Regions from separate parts of the Pseudomonas sp. MPDS genome, predicted to be linked through region 1. Evidence: riboswitches for the same ligand, from Rfam matches in the RefSeq annotation. Region 1 holds a riboswitch; the other holds the start of a gene.

Region 1 (7,613 bases):
TATCCAGCCGATCTTCACGGAAAAATGCGTCGCCTGCCACGCCTGCTATGACTCTGCGTGCCAATTGAACCTGGGCAGTGGCGAAGGCGTGTCCCGGGGCGCGAGCAAGCTGCCAGTCTATGACGGTGAACGACGCCAGGCTGCCGAACCCACCCGTTTGTTCTATGACGCCTCCGGCCAGCGGGCCTGGCAGCGCAAAGGCTTCTACTCCGTGCTGGATGCTCAAGGCAGCCAGGCCGCGCTGATGGCGCAGATGCTCGAACTGGGCCACAACACACCGTTGCAGCCCAACGCCAAGCTGCCCCAGGACATCGTGCTTGGGCTTGAGCGTGACAACAGCTGCCCGATGCCGGGGCAATTCGACGAGTACGCCGCCGCGCATCCCAAGGAAGGCATGCCTCTGGCGGTCACTGGCCTGACCGACCAGCAATATCAGACCTTGCAGCGCTGGCTGGCCGCGGGTGCACCCATCGATCAGCAAGCGCTGGCGCCGAGCGCCGCCGAAGCGTTGCAGGTGGTGCAGTGGGAAAACCTGCTCAACGCCCCCGGCGCCCGGGAAAGCCTAGTGGGCCGGTGGTTGTTTGAGCACTGGTTTCTGGCGCACATCTATTTCAAGGATGGCGAGCCGGGGCATTTCTTCCAGTGGGTACGTTCGCGCACGCCTACCGGCCAGCCAATCGATCTGATCAACACCCGCCGCCCGAACGATGACCCTGGCACCCGTGTGTATTACCGGCTCTGGCCGGTACAAGGGGTGATCGTGCACAAGACCCACATTACCTACGGGTTGAGCGCGGCGAAAATGGCGCGGATCAAGAGCCTGTTCTACAGCGGCAGATGGCAGGTCACTGCGTTGCCAGGGTACGGCCCGGAGCGCCGGGCCAACCCGTTTTCCACCTTCGAGGCGATCCCGGCCCAGGCCCGCTATCAGTTCATGCTCGATAACGCCGAGTATTTCGTGCGCACATTTATCCGCGGCCCGGTTTGCCGGGGCCAGATCGCCACGGACGTGATTCGCGACAACTTCTGGGCGTTGTTCCAGGCCCCGGAAAATGATCTGTACATCACCGACCCCAATTACCGCGGCCAGGCCACACCGTTGCTGGCGATGCCGGGGCAGAATGACGACGTGGGCAGCGTCCTGAGCCTGTGGCTGGACTACCGGGACAAGCGCAACGAGTACGAAGCCTTGCGTCGCGACAACTACGCCGACCTGCCTGCGCCCAGTTGGTCGACGCTGTGGGCCGGCAACGACAATGCCTTGCTGAGCATTTTCCGGCATTTCGACAGTGCTTCGGTCACCAAGGGCCTGATTGGCGAGGTGCCACAGACGATGTGGCTGTTCGACTTTCCATTGCTGGAGCGCACTTATTATCAGTTGGCGGTGAACTTCGACGTGTTCGGCAACGTGTCCCACCAGGCCCAGACGCGACTGTATTTCGACCTGATTCGCAACGGTGCGGAGCAGAACTTCCTGCGCCTGATGCCAGCCGATTCCCGCGAGGACTACCTCAACGATTGGTATCAGTCGGGCGGAAAATTCAAGATGTGGCTCGATTACGAGGCTATCGACGACGATAAACCCACCGCGCTCAAGCTTGACGAAGATGATCCCAAGCGCGATTTCGTCCAGCAATTGCTGGTTCGTTATGGCGACTTGAACGCGCGGCCCGATCCGATCAACCGGTGTAATGGCGCCTATTGCTCGCGTCCGAACATTGATCCGGCCTTACAGAACGCCGAACAGGCCCTCAGTCGCCTGGCTTCCAGACCGGCGGCGGGCCTGAGCGTCATCAACCAGTTGCCGGAAGCGACCATGTTGCGCGTCGAAACCGTCAGCGGTCGCCGTGAGGTCTACAGCCTGCTGCGCAACCGCGCTCACAGTAACGTGGCATTTTTGCTCGGCGAGGCGCTGCGATACCAACCGGGGCTGGACACCTTGACGGTCTATCCGGGCGTGCTGAGCAGCTATCCGAACTTCATCTTCAACATCCCCGCCGAGCAAGTGCCGGCCTTTGTCGACGCCATGGAGGGCGCCCGGGACGGACAGGCGTTCGAGCGGGTTGTCGAGCGCTGGGGCATTCGGCGCAGTCACCCGCAGTTCTGGCGGTACTTCCATGACCTGAGCCACTACCTGCAGGAGACGCAGCCGCTGGAAAGTGGGGTGCTGGACATGAATCGTTATCAGAACCTCTGACCAGGATATCCGGGCGCTTTCCTGACAAAAATACTAGGACTTTGTCCGGCGCGATGATTGGCGTAAACTGCCGACAAGCCTGCGAGGAGTTTCCATGACCGCCATTACCATTACCGATGCCGCCCACGATTACCTGGCCGACCTGCTGTCCAAGCAGAACACCCCAGGTATCGGGATCCGCATCTTCATCACCCAGCCCGGCACCCAGTACGCTGAAACCTGCATTGCCTACTGCAAGCCGGGGGAAGAGAAACCTGAAGACACCGCGCTGGGGCTCAAGAGCTTCACCGCGTACATCGACTCGTTCAGCGAAGCGTTCCTGGACGACGCGGTGGTCGACTATGCCACCGACCGCATGGGCGGCCAGTTGACCATCAAGGCGCCGAACGCCAAGGTGCCGATGGTCAATGCCGACAGCCCGGTCAACGAGCGCATCAATTATTACCTGCAAACCGAAATCAACCCTGGGCTGGCCAGCCACGGCGGCCAGGTTTCGCTGATCGACGTGGTGGAAGACGGCATCGCCGTGCTCCAGTTCGGCGGCGGTTGCCAGGGCTGCGGCCAGGCCGACGTGACCTTGAAGGAAGGCATCGAGCGCACCTTGCTCGAGCGTATCCCGGAGCTCAAGGGCGTGCGCGACGTGACCGACCACACGCAGAAAGAAAACGCCTACTACTGATAGGTGTTCGCTGCGGATAGAAAAAACGGCGCCCGTGAGCGCCGTTTTTTTATGGGTGGATCCGACATCCGCGCAAGCTGATCCACCGCTATCGCGAGCAGGCTCGCTCCCACATTGGGGCGGCGGTGATGTTCGATTTTTTAATCGCCGCAAATCCCTGTGGGAGCAAGCTCGCTCTTAAAGTTGTATTTTCAGGGCCTGTAGAGATGCGCGTGCCCGGCGCGGTAGAGCGACGACTCACTGAACACATCATTACCCAGCACGCGTCCCACCAGGATCAGCGCCGTGCGTCGAAAGCCCTTGGCCTGGACCTTTTCGGCAATGTCAGCCAGCGTACCCACCACCCAATCCTGATCCGGCCATGTCGCCCGGTGAATCACTGCGATCGGACAATCCACGCCGTAGTGGGGCAGCAGTTCGCTGACGATTTTTTCCAGATGATTGACGCCCAAATGAATCGCCATGCTCGCCCCGTGCTGCGCCAGGCTGCCCAGTTCTTCGCCGGCGGGCATCACGGTTTTGTCTGCGTAGCGGGTGAGGATCAGGCTTTGGGACACGTCCGGCAAGGTCAGTTCGGCGCCCAGCAGGGCGGCGCAGGCGGAGGTCGCGGTCACGCCGGGGATGATCTCGAACGGGATGTCCAGTTCCCGCAGGCACCGAATCTGCTCGCCAATGGCGCCATACAGGCTCGGGTCGCCGGAGTGCACCCTGGCCACGTCCTGGCCCTTGAAGTGAGCGGCCTTGATCAACTCGATAATCTGCTCCAGGTGCAGCTCGGCGCTGTTGACCACCTGTTCGGCGCTGTGGCCTTCCAGCACGGCTGTGGGCACCAGGGAGCCGGCGTAAATGATCAGCGCGCAGCTGCGGATCAGTCGCTGACCTTTGACAGTGATCAGTTCCGGGTCGCCAGGGCCGGCGCCAATGAAATAAACGGTCATGACCGGTTCCTAAAGGTGAGTGGGCGACCCTTTGAATGAAGATCGCTCATGATCCAGGGCGCGAATTATCGGGTTTTACGACGTCACCGCCAATGCCAGCGTGGCGCTTGGGGTCTTTTGGCGAGGAATCAACAGCGTCGCAGGTGTCGCGCCCAACCGGTCGGCCAGGGCCAGGGCAGCGCTTTCGGCGATGCCATAGCAACCGGTGCGTTCAAAAGCGATCTCGGAGCGGTGACTGAGCCGCTGCTGGTAGCTGGACAATTGCTCGGCATTGAAACAGGTCAGCGGCAACTCCAGTTGCTCGGCCAGCTCCAGCAGGCCCGGCTCGTCACGCTTGAGGTCGATACTGGCCAAGGCGCGAACCTCAGAGAGCTCGATGCCGTGTGCCCGCAAAGTCTGATCAAGCAGTTCTCGCAGCGTGCTGGCCGGGCAGCCGCGTTGACAGCCCAGGCCGACCACCAGGATCGGCCCGGTGCTCATGCGTCGTGCTGAGCCTGGTCGCCACGCCGGAACAACCATGCGCTGACCAGGCCCAAGGCCAGCCAGAACGCGACGTTGGTCACTTGCGAGGCGAGCTTGAACTGGCTTTCAAGTGCTTCGGGCGCCAGCATCGAGTGGACCTCAGGCTGCGGCGCACCGATGACATGGGGCACCAGCAAGGTCGCCACGCCCAACAGTTTGAGCAACCAATGCCTGCCGAAGACAATCAGGGCGATACCTACCGCAGTGGAGGCCGCCGTGCCGATCCACCACATCTGCCGTTGGGCCAGATCGGCCGCCGCCGTACCAGGCAGCTCCGGTGGCAGGCCGAGGGTGGGGGCCAGGACAAACGTGGCATAACCGGCCAAACCCCAAAGCAATCCCTGGGACGTGCGAGTCGGCGCCCGCAGGGTGTACAAGCCCGCCAACATCAGGGCGAAACCCACCGCGACCACCAGATTGCCGCCGGTGGTGGAGAGCAGTCGTTGCCAACCGTCTTCCGGCTCCCACGCTTGGGCATCATGGGAGTGAACGGCCCCAGCGGCGTGCTCATGGTGCTCGGTAGCCGGTGCGCTTTCGTAGGTTTCGGCCTGCAGAATCAGCGGCGATACCCAGAAACTCTGGAGGAGGGTTAGCAGCAGGGCGGCCAGCAACCCGCTGAAACCGGCGGTTTGCGCGATACGCTTGATCATGTCGTCAGGTCTCAATGGCACGGGAATGCGGCGCTGTGGCGGGTGTCGTGGGCCGCGTTGTGCACCGCTTCGATGTGGGAGAAACCGGCGAAATAGACCAGGCCTGCACCGAGGATCGAGGCGAAAATCGCCGCGCTCAGGCGCTGGCTCAGGGTCGTGGAGCTGCTGGCGGTACGGGCGGTGCTGCTGATGGTCGACATGGCGCTTCCCTATGGTCTCTTGTCATCGGGTGAAGCGAGCGCAATGAAACCCCGGGCGCAGGCCCGCCAAGGTTCGAACAGCGCCCGCCCACCGCGGGTTTGTTGATGCATGAGTCATGGGCCGGTCTCCGGGCTCGCGAGGGGCAGGGCTTGTGCCTGGCCGACAAGCGTCACCTTCCCATACCGTGAGGCACAGTGGATCTGACGCTTCTCTCGCTTACCGTTGCGGGGGCAGCACCGGACTGACGTGGCCTTGAAGTAAAGCACACGATTCACCGGTTTCCCGTTTCACCCTGTGAAGGGCACCCGTAACTAGGCGCACAGGAGAGCATGGGCGGGGGCGGGGCGTCAATTGGCTGATACCCGTTGCGCCCATCGCGAGCAGGCTCGCTCCCACAGTTGAGCTTTGTTGAACATGAATTTTGTGATCGGCGAGATTTACTGTGGGAGCGAGCCTGCTCGCGATAGGGCCCGCAAGACACCACAGAACTCACCTGCGGACATTGACCCGCCCCCACACCCTGCGTAGCCTTGCGCCTTCGAGGTTCTTCGGCATTGGCCGAAGCTAAGAAGGGAACGCGGTCCAAGCCGCGGCTGCCCCCGCAACTGTGAACGGTGATGTTTCTGCAAGGCCACTGTGCATGCTCTTGACCAAGGGTGCACGGGAAGGCGCAGTCACTGCCAGTCGAATGACTGGCCCGCCGTCAGCCAGGAGACCTGCCTCGACACAGATTCTCACTACAACCGGGCGGGGTGATCCGGTGGCGAAATCTTCCGCGTGCGCCCATGCGTGCGGGTTGTCGTCCCGTTTGCCCGCCACCTTGCCAAAGGGCATCCGATGAAAACACTGGCCAAACTCCCTGTCACCATCGTCACCGGCTTCCTCGGCTCGGGTAAAACCACCTTGCTGCGGCACATGCTCGACAACGCCCAGGGCCGCCGCATCGCCGTGATCGTCAATGAGTTCGGCGAGCTGGGTATCGACGGCGAGATCCTCAAGCAGTGCTCGATCGGCTGCACCGAAGAAGAAGCCAACGGTCGCGTCTATGAACTGGCCAACGGTTGCCTGTGCTGCACCGTGCAGGAAGAGTTTTTCCCGGTGATGCGCGAGTTGGTGGCGCGGCGCGGCGACCTCGATCACATCCTTATCGAAACCTCCGGCCTGGCCCTGCCCAAACCGCTGGTCCAGGCTTTCCAGTGGCCGGAAATCCGCAGCGCCTGCACCGTCGATGCGGTCATCACCGTGGTCGACAGCCCGGCCGTGGCCGCCGGCACGTTCGCCGCGTTCCCGGACCAGGTCGACGCCCAGCGCAAACTTGACCCCAACCTGGACCACGAATCACCGCTGCACGAGCTGTTCGCCGATCAACTGGCGAGCGCCGACCTGGTGATCCTCAACAAAGCCGACCTGATCAGCCCTGAAGACCTGGCCAAGGTGCGCCTGGAAGTGGCCGAAGAACTGCCGCCGGCGGTCAAGGTCATCGAAGCCAGCAGCGGCCGCTTGCCTTTGGAAGTGTTGATCGGCCTGGGCGCCGGCTCCGAGGAGCACATCGACAGCCGCCACAGCCATCACGATCATCACCATGACGGCGACGATGACGACCATGATCATGACGCGTTCGACTCCATTTCCATCGAACTGCCCCAGGCCGACGAAAGCCTGCTGCTGGACGCCCTGACCCAGCTGGTGGTCCAGCACGGCGTGCTACGGGTCAAGGGGTTCGCGGCCATTCCTGGCAAGCCGATGCGTTTGCTGATCCAGGGCGTGGGCACGCGCTTCGACAAACATTTCGACCGGCAGTGGGGCGCCGATGAAGCGCGGGTGACCCGTCTGGTGTTGATCGGCCAGGCGCTGGATGCCGGGCTGCTCGAAGCGCAATTGCGCGCCGCCCTCAGCGTCTAAGCCATGCACCTGCTCAGGACCCAGCCCGGCGGTTTCGTGTCGGACGACAACATTGCCGATCTCGGACAAACCCCTGCCGAGCTGGTGATCCTGTGCAGCGGCGACTCCAGCCTGGCGCTGCTGGCCGAAGCGGCGCGGCAGTTGCCGGACGACTATCCGCAGTTTCGCCTCGCCAACCCGATGCAGGTGCAAAACCACGCCTCGGTGGATCTGTATTTCGACGACGTGTTGCGTCACGCCAAGGTCATCCTGCTTTCCCTGCATGGCGGCATCGGTTATTGGCGCTACGGCATTGAACGTCTTATGGAACTGGCCGAGCGCGGGGTGAAGCTGATCCTGGTGCCGGGGGACGATCGACCCGACCCGGAACTCAGCGACCTGAGCAACGTGCCCAATGAGGATCGGGACCGGCTCTGGCAGTTCCTGCGCCAAGGCGGTTTGGGCAATGCCCTGGACCTGTTCCATAACCTGGCCAGCCAATGGTTCGGTCGCGACTATCCTTGGGGCGAACCGCAAACCCTGCC
Region 2 (7,613 bases), 720 kb from region 1:
TCGCCGGCGCGCCTTCGCCCAAGGGCGGACGTTGATGCAATTGGCCGTGATACACCGCCGCGCCACCCAGTTCGACCCCCAGCGCACCCGCGCCGGCGGCCATCACGGGCCCGGCATTGGGACTGTCCCAGGTCGGGCCCTGAGTGCGCCAGCACTTGAGCGCCAGGCGGGTTTTTCCAAGCACGGCGTAAGTCAGCGCCACCAGGCGCGCCGGAATGTAGTTGAGCCCATCATCGATCTTGGCCGCTGCCCAACCGAAACGCTCAAAGCGCTCGTTGCGATAGCCCCACATGGCGTCGAGGGTATTGCTCAGGCGGTATAACACCACACCAGGCGCGCCCGCGACGGCGAACCAGAACAGCGCGGCGAACACCGCGTCGCTGCCGTTCTCCAGCACCGACTCAGTGGCGGCACGGGCAACGGCAGTCTCATCCAGTTCGGCGGTTTCGCGACTGACCAGATAGCCGACCCGCCGGCGCGCTTCATCCAGATCCCCGCCGCGCAGAGCCCGGGCCACTGGCTCGACATGCTCCCCGAGACTGCGCAGGCCAAGGGCGAGGTACAGCGCCAGGATTTCCACCAGCCAGCCCACCAACGGCGCCCAGGACAGCGCCGTCGCGAGCAGGGTCAACGGCACCACGGCGATGATCCACGCCGTCACGCCATGGCTGCGCCAGCCACGCCCGCCGGAGTTGAAACGTTGTTCGATACGATCGGCAAAGCGACCGAACGCCACCAGCGGATGCCAGCGTCGGGGTTCGCCCAACAGCGCATCCAGCGCCACCGCGGCAGCACTGAGCAACGCCACACTCATGGGCTTACTCCCCAATGGTTTTCGTAGAGCAATTCATCCAGCGCACGCGGCTGCGCCCAGCCTTCCAGAGCGAGCATCGGTGCCGGGTAAAACCCCTCGACCGGCCCCAGGCACAATATTGCCAGCGGTTTGGCGCCGGCGGGCAGGCCCAACAGCTCGGCCAGGGCCTGGGGCTCGAACAGAGAAACCCAGCCCATCCCCAGCCCTTCGGCGCGAGAAGCCAGCCACAGATTCTGAATCGCGCAAGACAGCGAGGCCAGGTCCATTTCCGGCAGGGTTCGTCGACCGAAGACATAGCGCTCGCGATCATCCATCAACGCCGCCACCAGCACTTCGGCGCAGTCGTTGAGGCCTTCGACCTTGAGCTTCATGAATTCATCGCTGCGCTCGCCCAGGGCCTCGGCGGTGCGGATGCGTTCCTGTTCCACCAGTTGACGGAGTTGCCCACGCAAGGCGCGGTCGCTGATGCGAATGAACCGCCACGGCTGCATCAGACCCACACTGGGGGCTTGATGCGCGGCTTCCAGCAGGCGGCGCAGCAACGCTGGCTCAACGGTGCCGCCGGTGAAGTGGCGCATGTCGCGGCGTTCGGCGATGGCCCGGTAGACGGCATCGCGTTCGGCCTGGGAGAAGGAGTTGTCTGTCATGACCGCTTCGCGAGCAGGCTCGCTCCCACAGGGGTCAGGTGATCAGAGGTGGGGGCGAGCCTGTTGGCGATAGCGGCCTCAGGATCAGGCGCAAACAGCGCGGCAATCGCCCTTGGATTCGACGGAAAATAGAAGTGCACATAGGAAGCCGTCATCCGACCCTGCCGGAAAACCGCCTCCGCGCCACGCCCGCCATTGGGGCTATGGCCTCGGGCAATCGGCTCCAGCCCGGTGCTGGTGAGGGAATGATGATAGGTATGCCCGCGCAAAGTGCCCTCCGGCAACTCCACCGATTGCAGCGCCAGGGCCGCCAGACGCTTTTGCATCTGCGCGTCACCGGCCAGCAACCCAAGCAGCTCGGCGCGGGTGCCGTCCACATCCGTCAACGAGTCCAACAGATAAAGCATGCCGCCGCATTCAGCCAGCAAGGGTTTGCCTGCTTGATGGTGCGCGCGGATCGCCGCCAGCATCGGCGCGTTTTGCGCCAGCGCAACATGGTGCAATTCCGGATAGCCACCGGGCAGATACAGGCTGTCCGCCGCCGGCAGTTCGCTGTCATGAATAGGTGAAAAGAAGCTCAGTTGCGCGCCCATGGCTCGCAACAAATCAAGGCTGGCGCCATAGGTGAAGGCGAACGCTTCGTCCCGGGCCACGGCGATGTGCACACCTTCCAGCCACGGCTGCGCGGCAATCACCGCTGGCGCGACGAACTCCACAGCCGGCGGCAACGCCACTTCACAACTGCCAGCCAAGGCATCGGCGGCGGCGTCGAGGCGCAGGTCCAGATCATTCAATTCACTGGCCTGGACCAACCCAAGGTGGCGACTTGGCAGCTCGATACCGGTTTCCCGTGACAGGGCGCCGTACCAGCGCAGGCCTTCGGTCAGGCTGCCTTCGAGCAACTGCGCATGACGCAAGGTGCCGACCCGATTGGCCAGTACCCCGGCGAAAGGCAAGTCCGGCTGATACCGCGCCAGGCCCAGGGCCAGGGCACCGAAGGTCTGGGCCATGGCCGTGCCATCGATCACCGCCAGCACCGGCACGCCGAAGTGCCGGGCCAGATCGGCACTCGATGGCGTGCCATCGAACAGCCCCATCACCCCTTCGATCAGAATCAAGTCGGCTTCGGCAGCAGCTTCCCACAACAATCGACGACTCTCCTGCTCGCCGACCATCCACATGTCCAGTTGGTAGACCGGCGCGCCGCTGGCCCGCTCCAGGATCATCGGGTCGAGGAAATCAGGTCCGCACTTGAAGACCCGCACCCTACGGCCCTGCTTGCGGTGCAAGCGGGCCAGGGCGGCGGTGACCGTGGTTTTGCCCTGCCCGGAAGCAGGAGCGGCGATCAGCACCGCCGGGCAGTGACGACTCGCCAAGGGAACATCGCTCACAGTTCGACGCCCTTCTGCGCCTTGATACCCGCCTGGAACGCGTGCTTGATCATGCCCATTTCGGTGACGGTGTCGGCCAGTTCAATCAATTCCGGCTTGGCGCCGCGACCGGTCACCACCACATGCTGCATCGGCGGACGGGCCTGCAAGTCGCTCAGCACCTGGTCCAGGTCAAGATAACCGTGCTTGAGGGCAATGTTGAGTTCATCGAGCACCACCAGGCCTATGGACGGGTCGCTCAGCAATTGACGCGAAACTGCCCAGGCCGCTTCAGCCGCGGCGATGTCGCGCTGGCGATCCTGGGTTTCCCAAGTGAAGCCTTCGCCCATGACATGAAAGCGCACCTGCTCCGGGAAGCGACGGAAAAACAGCTCTTCACCGGTGCTGTTACGCCCCTTGATGAATTGCACCACGCCGCATTGCATGCCATGGCCCATGGACCGGGCCAGCATGCCGAACGCAGAACTGCTCTTACCCTTGCCGTTGCCGGTCAGCACCAGCAGCAGGCCACATTCGTTGGGCGAGTTGGCGATGCGCTCGTCGATCACGGCTTTCTTGCGCAGCATGCGCGCCAGGTGGCGTTCGTCGCGATCGGGGGTGTGGGTCATGGGAGCTCTCCGTTGGGATTGGATAACGGCGGGCGGGCACAAAAAAGACGGCAACAAGCCTGGCATCGCCCACCGTGATGCCGTTGGATGAATCAGGCCGGTCTCCGGGCTCATGAGCGGCGTGATGCCGGGCTGCGCGCCTTCCCATGTCTACGGACACAGTGGCTGGTGGCCTGTGTAGTGCCAGGCGCAGCGTTGACTCATTTACCGTTGCGGGGGCAGCGCCGGGTTCGTATGCACTCACCGGCTTCCCTGTTTCACTCTGTCGACCCAACGATCGCCCGGTCACAGAGCACCTGAAACAAGCCGCGAAGGTTAGAGGGTTGGGGGTGGAGCGTCAATTAAAGCCGGCACAGGTTCAACAGCGGACATTGGCCCTGATCAATAAAATGACGCCAATCTTGTGCCATGCTGCGGCAAGTGATATCAAATAGGCATCACGACCCGATATCACAATAACAAGAGGGCAAAAGCATGCAAGGCATGATCATCAGCAATCCAAAACTGGAATTCCTGCGCCCGGTGCTGGAACGCTGGTTTGACTGTATCGACCGTTACAACGCCGTGCGCGGCGATAACGACACACCTTACTGGTTCGATGAAAAAGCCAATCTTGGCTTGCTCTCGGCCGCAGCCTGGATGGCCGAGATGGTCACGCTGCAGAACACCCCCACTCGCAAACAGAATGAAGAAGGCGAACGCAACGTCAGCGCCGATCTGTTCATCGCCGGCACCGAGGAGCGCGCGTTCATCCAGGCCACTCAACGCTGGCCGAAGGTCAAGAACCTCAATCTCACCCAGCCGCTGCTCGACATCACCAGCGATGCCAAACGTATCAGCTATTCCAGTGACCTGCGATTGGGCTGCCTGTTCGTCGCACCACAAAAGGCCCAGCAGAGCGCCACGCCGGAAGAACTGCAGGACATGATCGATGAACTGCAGAAGGAAAATACCTGCGCCGTGGCCTGGTACTTCCCTTATGCCTATCGCAAGTTGCGCAATGAGGCCGGGCAGTATCATCCGGGCATCGCCGTGCTGTTCAAGCAGGCCCACGGCTGACCGGTTGAACCATCGCGGGTCTAAGCTTCTCTATGAATAACCACCATGCACTCATAGGGAAGCCCGCATGCTCAAGCCACCACACCTTCTGATCGTCGCATTGGCCGCAGGGCTTGTTGCTTGCGGCGAGTCCTCCACACTGCAGGTTTCCGACGGCACTGGCCCCTCGCCAAAACTGCCGGAACCGAACAAGACCCTGATCCCCACCGTCAACATTGCCGAGGCTATCGGCTGGCCGGATGGCGCCAAACCTACCCCGGCCCAGGGCCTGCAAGTGGGCGCATTCGCCGAAGGGCTGGATCATCCACGCTGGCTCTACGTGCTACCCAACGGTGACGTGCTGGTGGCAGAAACCAACGCGCCGCCCAAACCGGACGACTCCAAAGGCATTCGTGGCTGGGTCATGGAGAAAGTCATGGGCCGCGCCGGCGCGGGGGTGCCCAGCCCCAATCGCATTACCCTGTTGCGTGATGCCAATCATGACGGCATCGCCGAAACCCGTACGGTCTTTCTGGAAAACCTCAATTCACCGTTCGGCATGACACTGGTGGGCAATGATCTGTACGTGGCCGACACCGACCGACTGATTCGCTTCCCTTATAAAGAGGGCGATACGCAAATCAAGGCGCAGCCGACCAAGGTCGTCGACCTGCCGGGTGGCACGCTCAATCACCACTGGACCAAAAACGTGATCGCCAGCCAGGACGGCAGCAAGCTGTACGTCACTACCGGTTCGAACAGCAATGTCGGGGAAAACGGCATGGAGGCCGAGGAAGGCCGCGCGGCCATCTGGGAAGTGGACCGTGCCAGCGGCAATCACCGCATCTTCGCCTCGGGCCTGCGCAACCCCAACGGCCTGGCCTGGGAGCCGCGCAGTGGCGCGCTATGGACCGCGGTGAATGAGCGCGATGAGATCGGCAGCGACCTGGTCCCGGACTACATCACCTCAGTCAAGGACGGCGCCTTCTATGGTTGGCCCTATAGCTATTACGGGCAGCACGTCGATAAGCGGGTCGAGCCACAAAAACCGGAACTGGTGGCCAAGGCCATCGCCCCGGATTACGCCGTCGGCCCACACACCGCGTCACTGGGGCTGACATTCGCCGAAGGCAGCACCTTGCCAGCGCCGTTTACCGAAGGGGCTTTCATCGGGCAGCACGGCTCATGGAACCGTAAACCCCACAGCGGCTATAAAGTGATTTTCGTACCCTTCAACGCCGGCAAGCCGGTGGGGCAACCGGTGGATGTGCTGACCGGTTTCCTGAATGCAGATGAAAAAGCCCAAGGCCGACCAGTGGGTGTGGTGATCGACAAACAGGGCGGGCTGTTGGTGGCAGATGATGTGGGGAACAAGATTTGGCGGGTTTGGGCTAAATAACCGCTGAAGAAGCTGACCTGAACACTGGAACCTGTGGCGAGGGATTGTTCTCTCGCCACAAGAGCTCTGCTGAGCCGGCGCAAAAAGCGAACTTGAATCGTCAGGGATTACGCGCCAGATGCGCCGGTTGCAGCACACGCTTGGCACTGAGATAGGCTTTCTGCCAATAAGCCTTAGACAGGCTATCGAGCTTGACCGTACCCCCGGTCGCTGGCGCGTGGACGAAACGCCCCTCCCCGACATAGATCCCGGCATGGCTGACCTGAGAGCCACCGTTGGTGGCGAAGAAAATCAAATCACCGGTCTGCAACGCCTCCTTACCGACACTCGGGGCGCGCATACCAATCATCTCGCGGGTGGAGCGCGGCAGGGAGATACCGGCCGCATCGCGATACACATAGCCAATCAGGCCACTGCAATCAAAGCCTGAATCCGGCGTATTACCGCCCCAACGATAGGGTGTCCCCACCAACCCCAGCGCCCGGAACAGCACGTCTTCGGCAACCGGGGAAAAGCTTTGCGCGGGTGCGAATACCACCGGAGCCCGCACGGGCGCAGGTGGCGGAGTACGGCTGGCGCAAGCGCTGAGCAGCGCGGCAAGGAGCATGAGAGCGAGGCGGGCCGACGTCGACATATGCAGAACAATCCTGATCTGGATGCGGCTTTTCTGCCGTGGGCATGAAAACAAAGCCGCCTGCGGAGTACGCAGGCGGATTGCCATCAATCAATGATCATGGATTCTAGCGGCTATGAGGCAAACTTCAAGTAAGACTTTAAGTTTGCCTTACAAACTGTGAGCTTACTTGCGAGCAGTGACCACGGTCGGTGCCATCGCGAGTGCGCGCTTGGCTTCGATGAAGGTCTTGCTCCAGTAGCTGTCGCCCAGGCTGTCGATTCGCACGCCACCGCTGCGACGGCTGCTGGAATGGATGAACTGGTTGTCACCCAGGTAGATACCGGCGTGACTGACGCGACCACGACGACCGTTGGTAGCGAAGAACAGCAGGTCGCCCGGCTCAAGCTCGTTACGAGCAACCAGCGGGGCCTTCACGTTGATCATTTCGCGAGTGGAGCGCGGCAGGCTCATGCCAGCCTCTTCGCGAAACAGATACCCGATGAAACCGCTGCAATCGAAGCCGGCCTCGGAGGAACCGCCAAAACGATAGCGGGTACCGATCAAGGACATGCCCCGCTCCAGGATGCTGTCAGCCAGCACCGGAAGCTGATAAGGCTTGCTGCCGGCGAAGTCTGCCAGCTCTTTGTCGGTGGCCATTTCTTCCTCAAGTGCAACAGAGGAAGACTGGGCAGTAACGGAATTTTGAACCTGTGGTTGTTGCGCTTGCTGGGACACTGGAGAGTGGGCAGCACAACCGAACAACAGGGTAACGAGTGCGAGAGGCACCAGGGGTGCGAAGCGACTTAGCATGGGCACGACCGTGGCTGAAGTTGTAAAGATGGCGAGACTATGCCCACTATCAAGCTCATTTGCAAATTCAATCGATGCAAATGTGACTTCTCGGTTTTAGGTTTACATCTAAGCGCCCCAACCGTTTTCAACCCTCTGCAGCCTGCAGCCCAGAAGGGACGCGGGCTGTGCCGTGGTAGAAACAGGCTATAAGCCACTATTGCTGCGACTTCTACCAGCCAAGGGTTTCTTTCAAAAAAGGGATGGTCAGCTTGCGCTGGGCCTGAAGCGACGCCTGGTCGAGACGTTCG

The links. Region 1 has a riboswitch for cobalamin ahead of HQ912_RS11455 (CbtB-domain containing protein). Riboswitches for the same ligand answer to the same signal wherever they lie in the genome.
Region 2: linked by a shared signal. The riboswitch ahead of cobO (cob(I)yrinic acid a,c-diamide adenosyltransferase) and the one ahead of HQ912_RS11455 (CbtB-domain containing protein) in region 1 are both predicted to bind cobalamin.

What each region holds. Positions count from the first base shown of each region.
Region 1 is NZ_CP054128.1:2,581,100-2,588,712, forward strand. Features, by position in the region: gene HQ912_RS11430 (fatty acid cis/trans isomerase) at 1-2,197, shown strand, start outside; gene nfuA (Fe-S biogenesis protein NfuA) at 2,292-2,876, shown strand; gene cobM (precorrin-4 C(11)-methyltransferase) at 3,068-3,814, opposite strand; gene HQ912_RS11445 (cobalamin biosynthesis protein) at 3,890-4,294, opposite strand; gene HQ912_RS11450 (CbtA family protein) at 4,291-4,986, opposite strand; gene HQ912_RS11455 (CbtB-domain containing protein) at 4,998-5,186, opposite strand; cobalamin riboswitch at 5,288-5,511, opposite strand; cobalamin riboswitch at 5,712-5,926, shown strand; gene cobW (cobalamin biosynthesis protein CobW) at 6,025-7,089, shown strand; gene cobN (cobaltochelatase subunit CobN) at 7,093-7,613, shown strand, end outside.
Region 2 is NZ_CP054128.1:1,865,660-1,873,272, reverse strand. Features, by position in the region: gene cbiB (adenosylcobinamide-phosphate synthase CbiB) at 1-814, opposite strand, end outside; gene bluB (5,6-dimethylbenzimidazole synthase) at 811-1,461, opposite strand; gene HQ912_RS08145 (cobyrinate a,c-diamide synthase) at 1,458-2,852, opposite strand; gene cobO (cob(I)yrinic acid a,c-diamide adenosyltransferase) at 2,849-3,460, opposite strand; cobalamin riboswitch at 3,538-3,775, opposite strand; gene HQ912_RS08135 (hypothetical protein) at 3,935-4,519, shown strand; gene HQ912_RS08130 (PQQ-dependent sugar dehydrogenase) at 4,587-5,897, shown strand; gene HQ912_RS08125 (C40 family peptidase) at 5,998-6,531, opposite strand; gene HQ912_RS08120 (C40 family peptidase) at 6,697-7,323, opposite strand; gene hda (DnaA regulatory inactivator Hda) at 7,535-7,613, opposite strand, start outside.